3 regions of the Dyella sp. 333MFSha genome follow, and region 2 is predicted to be linked to each of the others. Evidence: predicted binding sites of a transcription regulator. Region 2 holds the regulator's gene; each other region holds the start of a gene.

Region 1 (3,899 bases), on a different contig from region 2:
CCCGATGCAGGGCCGCCGCATGCCGCAGCGAGGCGTTGATGCTCCAGCGGGTCAGCGGCACGATGAGGTCGCTTCGCTCGGCAAAGGGGATGAAATCGCTGGGCGGGACGATGATGTTGGCCGCGGTGGTCCAGCGCGCCAGCGACTCCACGCGGTTCATTTCACCCGAGCGCAGATCGTGCAGCGGCTGGAAGGCGACCTGCAGGCGGTTGGCTTCGATGTCCTCGCGTAACTCGCCGTAGAGGATTTCTACCGGTGTCACGTCGGGCTTGTAGATGGCGAAGGCCTCGCCGATACGCAGGGCTTCGTCGTGCGCCAGTTCCGCGCGGCGGTACAACCAATCGGCGGTCACACCATGTTCGGGATGGATGGCCACACCGACGACGGCGCGACCGTGCCAGGGACGCTCACCCTGCATCAGCGGACCATCGAACGCGCCGACGATGCGGGTCGCCGCAAGCAGCGCATGGGTGCGGTTGCGCACCATCGGAAGCACCACCACGAACGTGTCATCTCCCGCCACGAAAACGGTATCGACATGGCGCAAGGCATCGACGATGCGTTCGCGCGAGGCGAGCATGATGTCGCTGCCGAAGTCATAACCGAAACGCAGTTGCGCCTCGCGCATACCTTGCAGACGCACGATCAGAACGGCGCACGGGCCGGCATCCGGTGACGACCGGTCGAGGATCGACTGGACCGCCGGCAGGATGTAAGCCCGGTCGCTCATGCGACGAAGTACTCGCGCGGATCGATACCGTGCGAACCGGCTGGCAAGGTGCGGAGAATCTCACGGCGCACCAGATCCACCTGGCGCATGAGATCGACGATCAGGAAATCGTCGAGCGCGCTCTTGTCGGGCCGGGAGAGAATCGCGACGCGCGGCTGCAGGCGGCGCGACTGGTTCTGCACCATCACGATGGCCACCTCACCGGTGTTGAGTTCGACCAGCGTGCCCGTGGGATAGACCCCCAGGCAGGCCTGAAACTGTTCGACCAGCTCGCCCTGAAATTCGCGGTCGCGTCCGGCGTACAGCTCGCGTAAGGCGACGTGCTGCGACACGGCCGAACGGTACGGACGCGGCGTCGACATCGCGTGGTAGGTGTCGATGATCGCGGCCATACGTCCGGCGAGCGGAATGGCGGTGCCGGCCAGTCCTGAGGGATAGCCGGTACCGTCGTAACGTTCGTGGTGTGTGAGCACCATGTCGCGCACTTCGTTGTCGATGACACCGGAGTGATCGAGGATGGCGACGCCTTCATTGACGTGCTGACGTGCGAGGCCCCATTCGTCGTCGTTCAGCGGCCCGTCGCGACTAAGCAGTTCCTCAGGCAGCTGCGACTTGCCGACATCCATCAGCAGGCCGCCGGCGGCGAGACTGACGATGGCGTCGCTTTCGAAGCCCATGTGCCGCCCGAACGCCGCGGCGAGCGTGCTGCAGCCGATCGCGTGCTGATAGGTGTAGCCATCGCGCCGCCGCAGGCTTTCGATCCAGAAGAACGCGTCACCGCTGCGCAGCACACTCTCGACCATGGGGCGCACCGCGTTCTCGACAGCCTGCGGCTCGACCGGCCGACCATGCCGCAAGTCGTCGACCATGCGCGTGGCGAACTCGGCGACGGTGTCGAAGGCTTCTCTGGCGCGCGGCATCTCATCGTCGAACGAGGCCGTGTCGGTATACGCGTGTCGACTGACCAGACGCAGGCTTGCCGCAGCACGCGGTGCGGGGGTGGCAACGGCTTTCGGCGCGATGCGCTGCGGAGTGAACCGGCTGTCGGGGACGACCTGACGGTGCATGTCCACGAAGACGTATTTGCAGAAACGACTGAGCGACTCGATGTCCTCACGGGACTCGATGGGCAGCCCCTGCAACGGAAAGGGCGTGTCGGACCAGTCACAGTCCAGGCGACTGACATACATGCCGACCTCCAGGTCGGACACGAAGACACGTCGCTCCACTAAATCGTACGCCACGTTTCCCCTCGCTCCTTTAGCCACGCTGGCCGAATACGCGCACGACTCTAGCGTGTTGCGCGTGTCGATGGCTTATCGGCCCTGCACCCCGATTCTGTAGGTACAGAGTTGTGAAGGCCGCCTTCACGCCGTGTGAGGTTTTCCCGGGTACACCGGTCTGGTGTATCAGGTCATGTCGACCGGGAGAAACTCATGCCTCGCCTTTCCCTGATCCCCGCTCTGCTTCTCGCCCTTACCGCCTGCTCGGCCGCTTCGGCGCGCGACGAGGGTGTCCGCCTGCCCGCCCCCACCGTCGATGCCGCACCGGCCGCTGGCGACGCCACCGCCGTCTTCGCCGGCGGGTGCTTCTGGGGCGTCGAGGGCGTGTTCCAGCACGTCCGCGGCGTGAAAAGCGTCCGCACCGGCTACTCGGGCGGTGACGCCGCCCACGCCAATTACGACGATGTCAGCGACGGTGATACCGGACACGCCGAATCGGTGAAGGTCGATTACGATCCGGCACAGGTGTCGTACGGGCAGCTGCTGCAGGTGTTCTTCTCCGTGGCGCAGGATCCGACGCTGCTGAACCGGCAGGGGCCCGACTCGGGCACGCAGTACCGGTCGGCGATTTTCTATGCGACGCCGGAGCAGAAGAAGGTGGCGGAGGCGTATATCGCCCAGCTGACCGCGGCGCACGCGTTTTCGTCGAAAATCGTGACGGAGGTAACGCCTTTTAAGGGTTTCTACCTCGCGGAGGACGAGCACCAGGACTATATGCGTCTGAATCCGGACGCGATGTACATCGCGATCAACGACCGGCCGAAGGTACTGGCCCTGCAACGCATTTATCCGGAGCGGTACGTGGCCGGCTGGGCCAACGGCCGCTGAGAACCCGCAATCTCGTGTAGGAGCGCGCCCTGCGCGCGATAGCCGGGTCGCGCGCGTGGCCATATCCGGGTCGCGCAGGGCGATACCTGGGTCGCGCGCAGGCGCGCTCCTACATGGGTCAGATCATGGGCAGGTTCAGACCCTGCTCCTTCGCGCAGGCCACGGCATCCTCGTAGCCCGCATCGGCGTGACGCATCACGCCGGTGCCGGGGTCGTTCCACAGCACGCGGGCCAGCCGCTTGTCCGCCGCCTCGCTGCCGTCGGCCACGATCACCACGCCGCTGTGCTGGCTGTAACCCATGCCGACACCGCCGCCGTGGTGCAGGCTGACCCAGGTCGCCCCGCCCGCCACGTTGAGCATCGCGTTGAGCAACGGCCAGTCGCTGACCGCGTCGCTGCCGTCGCGCATGGCTTCGGTTTCCCGGTTCGGGCTGGCGACCGAGCCGGAATCGAGATGGTCGCGGCCGATCACGATGGGCGCCTTCAGTTCGCCGTTGCGCACCATCTCGTTGAAGGCGAGCGCCAGCCGGTGCCGCTGCCCCAGACCCACCCAGCAGATACGCGCCGGCAGGCCCTGGAAGCTGATCCGCTCGCGCGCCATGTCCAGCCAGCGGTGCAGATGCGGATCGTCGGGAATCAGCTCCTTCACCTTGGCGTCGGTCTTGTAGATGTCTTCCGGATCGCCTGACAGCGCGACCCAGCGGAACGGCCCGACGCCGCGACAGAACAGCGGTCGCACGAAGGCGGGCACGAAGCCGGGGAACGCGAACGCCTCGCTCAGCCCCTCGTCCTTGGCCATCTGACGGATATTGTTGCCGTAGTCGAAGGTCGGCACACCCTGCCGATGGAAGGCGAGCATGGCCTCGACATGACGGCGCATGGAGGCCTTGGCGGCATGGGCGGTGCCAGTCGGATCGGCCTTGCGGCGCTCGAACCATTCCTCGACGGTCCAGCCGGACGGCAGGTAGCCGTTGACGGGGTCGTGGGCGCTGGTCTGGTCGGTGACGGCATCGGGACGGACGCCCCGGCGCACGAGCTCCGGCAACACGTCGGCCGCG
Region 2 (3,899 bases):
TGCGGTGCTCCGCCACGGCGCCTCGAACGTCGCGCTGATCAGTGCCGACCAGTACCGCATCGGTGCGGGCGCCCAGCTGGAACATTACGGCCGCCTGCTCGGCGTGCGCGTCTACAACGCCCACGATGCACAGAGCCTCCGCAACGTGCTGCTCCAGCTGCGTGGCAAGCACACCGTACTGATCGACACCGCCGGCCTGGCCGGTAACGACCCCAAGCTGCAGCAGCAGTTCGACACCCTGCGCGCGATGACCGAGGTGCGTGTCTGCCTCGTGCTTGCCGCGAACGCGCAGGCACAGGCCATCGACAACGCGATCCGTGCCTACGCGCCGCTGGCGCCGCAGACCGCGATTCTGACCAAGCTCGACGAGGCCCCGCTAATCGGCGGTGCCCTGTCGGCCGTCATCCGTCACGGTCTGCCGCTCGACTACACCACGGATGGTCAGCGCGTGCCGGAAGACATCGCCTCCGCGGATGCGCGCAAACTCGTCTGCCTGGCCGCTCAACTCGTCAAGCAGCGCACCGACGAACCGGACGACGCGATTCTCGCCGACCGTTTCGGCTTCTCCACCGCGCCAGCCATCGCCTGACACCGGGAACTGAAGTAACGTGACCACGGCATCCGCATCCGCACACCCCTTCACGGCAGTGAATTCCTTCATGAACACACACGTCGATTCCACCCAGGCTGCTGGGCTCAACTGGCTCGCCGACCGTCGTCCCACGCGCAGCATCGCGGTGGCGGGCGGCAAGGGCGGCGTGGGCAAGACCACGGTGGCGGTCAACCTCGGCATGGCGCTTGCGATGGGCGGCCGTGACGTGGTCCTGCTGGACGCGGATCTGGCCATGGCGAACATCGATGTGCTGCTGGGCCTGCAGCCCACGCGCCATCTGGGCCACATGCTCGAAGGCGAGTGCCGCATCGAGGACCTGATCCTCCACGCCAACCACGGCCTGAAAGTGATCCCGGCGACCTCGGGCGCGCGCCGCATGGCGCAGCTGCCGAATATCGAGCACGCCGCCGTGATCCGCGCCTTCGACGAATACCCGGTCGCCCCCGAATATCTGATCGTCGACACCGCCGCCGGCATCTCCGACAGCGTGTCGATGTTCGCGGCAGCCTCCGACGAGGTGGTGGTCGTGGTCTGCGACGAGCCGGCCTCGCTGACCGACGCCTACGCGCTGATCAAGGTGATGAGCCGCGAGTTCGACGTGAACCGCTTCCGCATCGTCGCCAATATGGTCCGCCATGCGCAGGAAGGCCGTCAGCTGTTCGAGAAGCTCGCCCGCGTGACCAACCGCTTCCTGGACGTGTCCCTGGATTTCATGGGCATGGTTCCGCACGACGAGTACCTGCGTCAGGCCATCCGCCGCCAGGCGGCCGTGGTCGACGCCTGGCCGAGCAGCCGCTCGGCGGTGGGATTCAAGAATCTGGCCCGGTCGGTCGATACATGGGGTGAACCCGAACCCCGGGTGCAGGGTCGCATCGGCTTTTTCGCCGAACGGAACCAGATGGGGGGAGGGCTGCCGCTGTGAGTGTCGCTAGCGAATACCTTGAAATCACTAGAGTTCCAGCGGATCAACTGGTTAAAACGCATGCACCCCTGGTGCGCCGGATCGCCTATCACCTGATGGGCCGCCTGCCGCCAAGCGTGGACGCGAATGACCTCATGCAGGCCGGAATGATCGGACTGCTCGAGGCCGCAAGAAATTACTCGCCGACTCGCGCGGCCAGCTTCGAGACCTATGCGGGCATCCGCATTCGTGGCGCCATGCTGGACGAACTGCGCAAGACGGACTGGACCCCGCGCTCCGTCCACCGGAAGTTGCGCGAGGTGGCTGAAGTAACGAGGCAGATCGAGAACGAAACGGGTGGCGACGCCGAAGACGCGGAAGTGATGAAGCGGCTGGGTATCGACGCCATGGAGTACAACCAGATTCTGGCCGACGCGGCGAGCGCGCGGTTGCTGAGCCTCACGGCGCCGGAAGGCGACGAAGGCGCGGCGATCGACGTCGCGGACCCCGACGCCTCGGGCCCGGAAGGCAACTTCGAGAAGAACGGCCTGCGCGACGCGCTGGCGCAATCGATCGACGGCCTGCCGGAACGCGAGAAGCTGGTGATGTCGCTGTACTACGATGAAGAGCTCAACCTGAAAGAAATCGGTGTGGTACTGGGTGTGAGCGAGTCGCGCGTGTGCCAGATCCATGGCCAGGCCCTGATTCGCCTGCGTGCACGCATGACGGGTTGGAAAGACAAGCAGTGACGGCATCGCGGTGCCGTCGCCGGTAAAGAAAAAGCACGTGGCGGAGAGCAGTTTTGGACAAGAACATGAAGATCCTCGTGGTGGACGACTTTTCCACCATGCGGCGCATCGTCAGGAATCTCCTGGTCGAGTTGGGTTTCACCAACACGCTCATCCAGGAAGCCGAAGACGGTAACGCGGCCCTCGCGTTGCTGCGCTCGCAGCCGATCGACCTCGTCGTCACCGACTGGAACATGCCCAACATGACGGGCATCGACCTGCTTCGCGCGATCCGCGCCGATGCCGGTCTGAAGTCGTTGCCGGTGCTGATGGTGACCGCGGAAAACAACCGCGACCAGATCATCGCCGCCGCGCAGAGCGGTGTTAACGGCTACGTCGTCAAGCCTTTCACGGCGGTCACGCTGAAGGAAAAGCTCGACAAGATCTTCGAACGACTCGCCGCGGCTGCGGGCTAAGGGAATAACGATGAATACGATGCTCTCCCCCGGCCAAGAGGTCGTCCCCGAACTGCGCGAGCTGCTCGAGGCCGACGACGGCGCCGCCTTCGAAAAGGCACTCGACAACCTGATCCGCAGCCGCGAGCAGCACCTGTTCCTGGCGCTGGGCCACCTTGCGCGCGACCTGCACGAATCCGTGCGCCGCCTCGCTTCGGACATTTCGACCGACGGCGTGCCCGGCAACATGAGCGATGCGCGCAAGCATCTGCGTGACGTGCTCGAGATGAGCTCGACCGCCGCGCACCGCACGCTGGACTTCAGCGAAAAGCTGCGTCCGCAGGCCCAGGCGCTGGCGAAGCAGGCCGACGAAGTGCTCGTGCTCGATCACGCCGATCCGGCGTTCGGCGCCAATGCCACGGCGCTTGCCGTGCGCGTGGGCGATTTCGCGCAGAGCTGCGACATCGGCCTGGGCGAAATGGTCGAAGCCCAGTCGTGGCAGGATCTTTCCGGTCAGCGCGTGGCGCAGGTCGAAGCGTTCATGGCCAAGGTCGAGTCGTCGCTGGTCGAGCTGGTCCGTCTGACCGGCTCGCTCGCGGGCGGCAATGCGCCGGCCGCGGACAAGGTCAGCCAGGACGAAGTGGATCGCCTCCTCAGCGAATTCGGATTCTGAGCCCGCTATGAGCGTGGAGCTGGACAACGAGCTGCTCAACGTCTTCCTGATCGAAGCGCGCGAACTGCTCGAGAGCCTGGGCGAGCAGCTCGTGGATCTCGAAGCGTCGCCGAACGACACGGAGCTGCTGAACGCGGTCTTCCGTGCGTTCCACACCGTGAAGGGCGGTGCGGGCTTTCTTGGGCTCAATCCCATGGTGGAGCTGTGCCACCGTGGCGAAGATCTTCTGAACGAAGCGCGTAACGGCACGATCGTGCTCAACGCCGCCTTCATGGATGCGCTGCTCGAGTCGCTCGACCTGCTCAACGACATGATGCGCGCCGCCGATGGCGGCGTGCCGATCGAGCCCGCGCCGCGTTCGCTGCTCGACCGGCTGCTGATTCCCGGTCGTGCCGTATCCGCGGCTCCCGTTGCCTTGGCGGTACCGGTCTCTTCGCCGGTCGCGGCACCTTCCGCGCCGAAAGCGTACGACCCGATCGAAGATGAATTCGAGGCGATGCTCGACGCCGCGCGCACCGACCGCGCGCCG
Region 3 (3,899 bases), on a different contig from region 2:
ACCTTTAAAACCAGTCACTTGCCACCATTTAAGAAGGCTGAGCGCCAGCCGTGGAGGTGAGTCATGGCAACCGGATGGGCGGGTGATACCGCCGTACAGGACCAGATCGACGCGACCATCGAAGACGCCGTAAAACGGGCGCGCAGCCATATGCCCAGCGGCCCGGGTCTCGAGCACTGCGAAGCGTGCGACAAACCGATCCCGGACGCGCGCCGGAAAGCGGTGCCTGGCGTACGCCTGTGCGTGGCATGTCAGGAAGAGGCCGATCGCGAGGAAGCCAGCTTCAGCGGCTACAACCGCCGCGGCAGCAAGGACAGTCAGCTGCGTTGAATTGGACCGGTACAATCGCGGGCTCCCCCGCAGTACCGGCAGACATCCGCATGCTCGAACACCTGATCCTCGCCCGTCACGGCGAAACCGAATGGAATGTGGCCGGACGCGCACAAGGCCGCGCGGACAGCCCGCTTACCGCGGCGGGCATCGAACAGGCACGGTCGCTGGGACGCGTGCTCGCCGCGCGGGGCGTGGAGCACATCGTGACATCCACGCTGGGGCGGGCCATGCACACGGGTGAAGTCGCCGCGGGTATCGTCGGTTGCACCACCACCGTGGACGCGCGTCTGGTCGAGCGGGCCTTCGGCGTGCTGGAGGGTCGTTCGGTCGCGGACGTGTTCGAGGAAGATCCGGCGATGGTCGCGGTGCTGCGTGGCCACGATCCCGCCGTCGCCGCCGTGGGCGGCGAGTCGTTGCATGAGGTGGCGTCACGTGTGCTTGCCGCGCTGGCGGATATCCGTGCGTTGCCTTACCGGCGCGTGGCGGTGGTGACGCACGGGCATTGCATGACGGCGACGCTGGGTGCGCTTCTGAACGGTGGCGAGTACGCGAGTTACCGGCATGGCAATTGCGGATACACGCCGCTGGGGGTGAACTCCGACGGATTCATCGTCGACCGGTGGAACATCAGTCCGGCCGAGGTCGCGACGGCCTGATTGTCCCGGATCCTGCATCGTCTCATCCGCATCTCGTCGGATAGTCTTCATTCGCTTCCGCCCCTAGCTTGGTAGTCGACCCGTCGCGCATCGCGACGACACACTCCGAGGTGGGCACCATGAGCAAGACCTGGTTCATTACCGGCACGTCCTCCGGCTTCGGCCGCCTTCTGACCGAAATGCTGCTGGCGCGCGGTGACCGTGTCGTCGGCACGCTGCGCCAACCCGGCGCTCTCGACGATCTCAAGACGCGGTATGGCGACGCGCTCGATGTCGTCATCATGGACCTGACGGACACCGCGTCGATCCGCGAAGGCGTCCAGAAAGCCTTCGACGGAGGTCGCGTCGATATCGTCGTCAACAACGCGGGCTACGGGCTCTTCGGTGCGGCGGAAGAAGTCACCGACGAGCAGATCCAGCGCATCATCGATACCAATCTCATCGGATCCATCCAGGTCATCCGTGCCGCCATCCCCCGGCTGCGTGAGCGGGGTGGTGGCCGTATCGTGCAGGTGTCGTCCGAAGGCGGCCAGATCGCCTATCCCAACTTTAGCCTGTACCACGCCTCGAAGTGGGGCATCGAAGGCTTCGTTGAATCGGTGCTGCAGGAGGTCGCATCGTTCGGCATCGATTTCCTCATCGTCGAACCGGGTCCGTCGAAGACCGACTTCGGCAAGGGCCTGGTGACGCCTGAGCCGATGGCGGTCTACGACGACACCCCGGTGGGCGAGCTTCGGCGCGGCATCGTGTCAGGCGCCTTCGTCATCCGCGGCAATCCCGAAAAGATGGCGCGCGCGATGATCGAAACCGTGGACCTGGACAATCCACCACGCCGGCTGGTGCTGGGCGGCGACGCCTACGACCACGTCGAGGCCGGACTCAGCGCGCGCCTCGAGGAACTTCGCACGCAGAAACGTGGCGCATACGACGCCGACGACGACGTAACGGCGTGAACGTGGCGACTGCCACGACGAGCCATCCCCCGGGCGCTGTCATGACATCTTCAAGTCATTGAAATAAAACCATAATATTCGGATTTTCGCTAAAGTCCCGGCACGCGGAGCCGATAGGGAGGCACCCCCGCTCTCCCCGAGTGTGTCATGCCCTTTCCTCGCTTCGCCCTGCCGACGCTCACCCTGCGTGCACGTCTTTCGCTTCGTCTCGCCGGCACGATCTTTTTGCTGCTGGCGCTCTGGATCGTCGGCGGGGTGCAGCTTTGCACCGCCGACGACCGCCTGCAGTCCGTGGTGACAGACACGCTGGCGCCCGTCGCCGATGTCGGTCACATCCAGAACGATTACAACGACCTGCTCGATGCGCTGGTGCATGCGACGCTGATGCGGTTGCCCTCCGCCGTCGACGACGCGGTCACCGCGATCGGCAGCAACCGCCATGACATCGACAAACAGTGGAAGTCGCTCACGGCCAGCGGCCTGGGCAAGGCGCAGGCCAGGCTGGTCACCCTGGCTGCCGAACACCGCAAGGCGGCCGATAAGGCGGTCGACGACGTCATCGAGCTGCTCAAGACGGAGCAGTTCGATCTGGCGCAGCTGCAGCTTTCAAACGACGTCCAGTCGGCCGTCGGCCCCCTGAAGAGCGACTTCTCCAACCTCTTCGCGCTGGCGCTCGACAACGGCAAGGCCGAAGCCGCGGCACAGCGCGCCGACATTGCGAAGGGTGGCGTTTTCTCCGCCGTATTGCTCGGTATCGCGTTGCTGATCGCCAGCGTCATGGATGTCGCGATCATCCGCTCGCTTGGCCGGCGCCTGCGCCAGGCGGCGGACGTGGCAGCCTCCATCGCCGGTGGTACCCTGGGCACACGCGTCGAGATCGGTCGCGACGATGAGATCGGCAAGCTGCTGTCGTCGCTGGCGGCGATGGATGCCCAGCTCGGCAACGTGGTGACCCAGGTGCGCGACCGCGCCGACCACGTCGCTCACGCGGCCACCGGCATCGCCCGGGGTAACGAGGCGTTGAACGAGCGCACGCGCACGCAGTCCGCGCACGTCGACCTCACCACGGCCTCGATGAGCGAGATGGCTGGCGCGGTCTCGGACGGCCTGGGCCATGCGACTGCCGCCAGCCGTGCCGTCATCGACACCCGTGAGATGACGGACGAGGGCCACCGTGTGGCTCAGGATGCGGTCGGCAACATGCGCGAGATCCAGCGCACCAGCGAGCAGATGAGCGAGATGCTGGATCTGGTGGAGCAGATCGCCTTCCAGACCAACCTGCTCGCGCTGAATGCGGCGGTCGAGGCGGCGCGGGCGGGCGAACATGGCCGTGGCTTCGCTGTGGTCGCTTCCGAGGTCCGCGCACTGGCGCAACGCTGCGGCGCAACCGCCAGGGACATTCGTGCCCTGGTCGCGGCCAGCGATGAGGCGGTGCAAGCCGGCGTCGTGTCGGTGGATCGCGCGGGCCAGGTGCTGCACAGCATCGCGGACCGCGTGGTGACCCTCAGCGGTCTCGTCGCCTCGGTGATGGACGCCACCCGTGAACAGAGCGAAGGCATCGCACGCATCGGTGGGGCCATTCGTGGCATCGATGAGACGACACGCGAGAACGCGGCGCTCGTGCAGCAGGCGGCCTCGGCCAGTCACGCGATGCGCGAGAGCGCGGAAATCCTTCGCCGCGAGGTCGCCTACTTCGTGCTGGAAAGCGAGGCGGCGTAACGCTCGCTCACCATCCCGCGGGCATGGACGCCCGACGCGCGGCCGGCTCCTGCCTGCCGGCCGTTGCGAACGCATACTGCACGGCGCTGCGCAACACGACCGGGCTGACGTAGCGCCGGTGCACACCATCGATCAGTCGCAGATACGCACGGCCGAAGGCGTTGCGGCAGCGCACGCGGGTGCCGAGCGTGATGTCGACGCGCCCATCGATGACGCGCAGCGATACGCAGGAGCGGAA

The links. Region 2 encodes FliA, which starts transcription of late flagellar genes. Its sites were predicted from a motif close to TAAAGTTTNNCNNNCNNNGGCCGATAA; they were not measured.
Region 1: the regulator FliA is predicted to act here: its motif matches at 2,047-2,073, upstream of BLT40_RS17290 (HD-GYP domain-containing protein).
Region 3: the regulator FliA is predicted to act here: its motif matches at 2,033-2,059, upstream of BLT40_RS12910 (methyl-accepting chemotaxis protein).

The regions. Positions count from the first base shown of each region.
Region 1 is NZ_FNBR01000005.1:215,344-219,242, forward strand. Features, by position in the region: gene BLT40_RS17285 (putative bifunctional diguanylate cyclase/phosphodiesterase) at 1-730, opposite strand, end outside; gene BLT40_RS17290 (HD-GYP domain-containing protein) at 727-1,974, opposite strand; gene msrA (peptide-methionine (S)-S-oxide reductase MsrA) at 2,167-2,841, shown strand; gene hutU (urocanate hydratase) at 2,960-3,899, opposite strand, start outside.
Region 2 is NZ_FNBR01000001.1:88,227-92,125, forward strand. Features, by position in the region: gene flhF (flagellar biosynthesis protein FlhF) at 1-589, shown strand, start outside; gene BLT40_RS00425 (MinD/ParA family ATP-binding protein) at 660-1,535, shown strand; gene BLT40_RS00430 (RNA polymerase sigma factor FliA) at 1,532-2,263, shown strand; gene cheY (chemotaxis response regulator CheY) at 2,317-2,718, shown strand; gene BLT40_RS00440 (protein phosphatase CheZ) at 2,729-3,370, shown strand; gene BLT40_RS00445 (chemotaxis protein CheA) at 3,378-3,899, shown strand, end outside.
Region 3 is NZ_FNBR01000002.1:1,279,448-1,283,346, forward strand. Features, by position in the region: gene BLT40_RS12895 (DksA/TraR family C4-type zinc finger protein) at 64-330, shown strand; gene BLT40_RS12900 (histidine phosphatase family protein) at 381-989, shown strand; gene BLT40_RS12905 (SDR family oxidoreductase) at 1,109-1,942, shown strand; gene BLT40_RS12910 (methyl-accepting chemotaxis protein) at 2,090-3,661, shown strand; gene BLT40_RS12915 (DUF2867 domain-containing protein) at 3,669-3,899, opposite strand, start outside.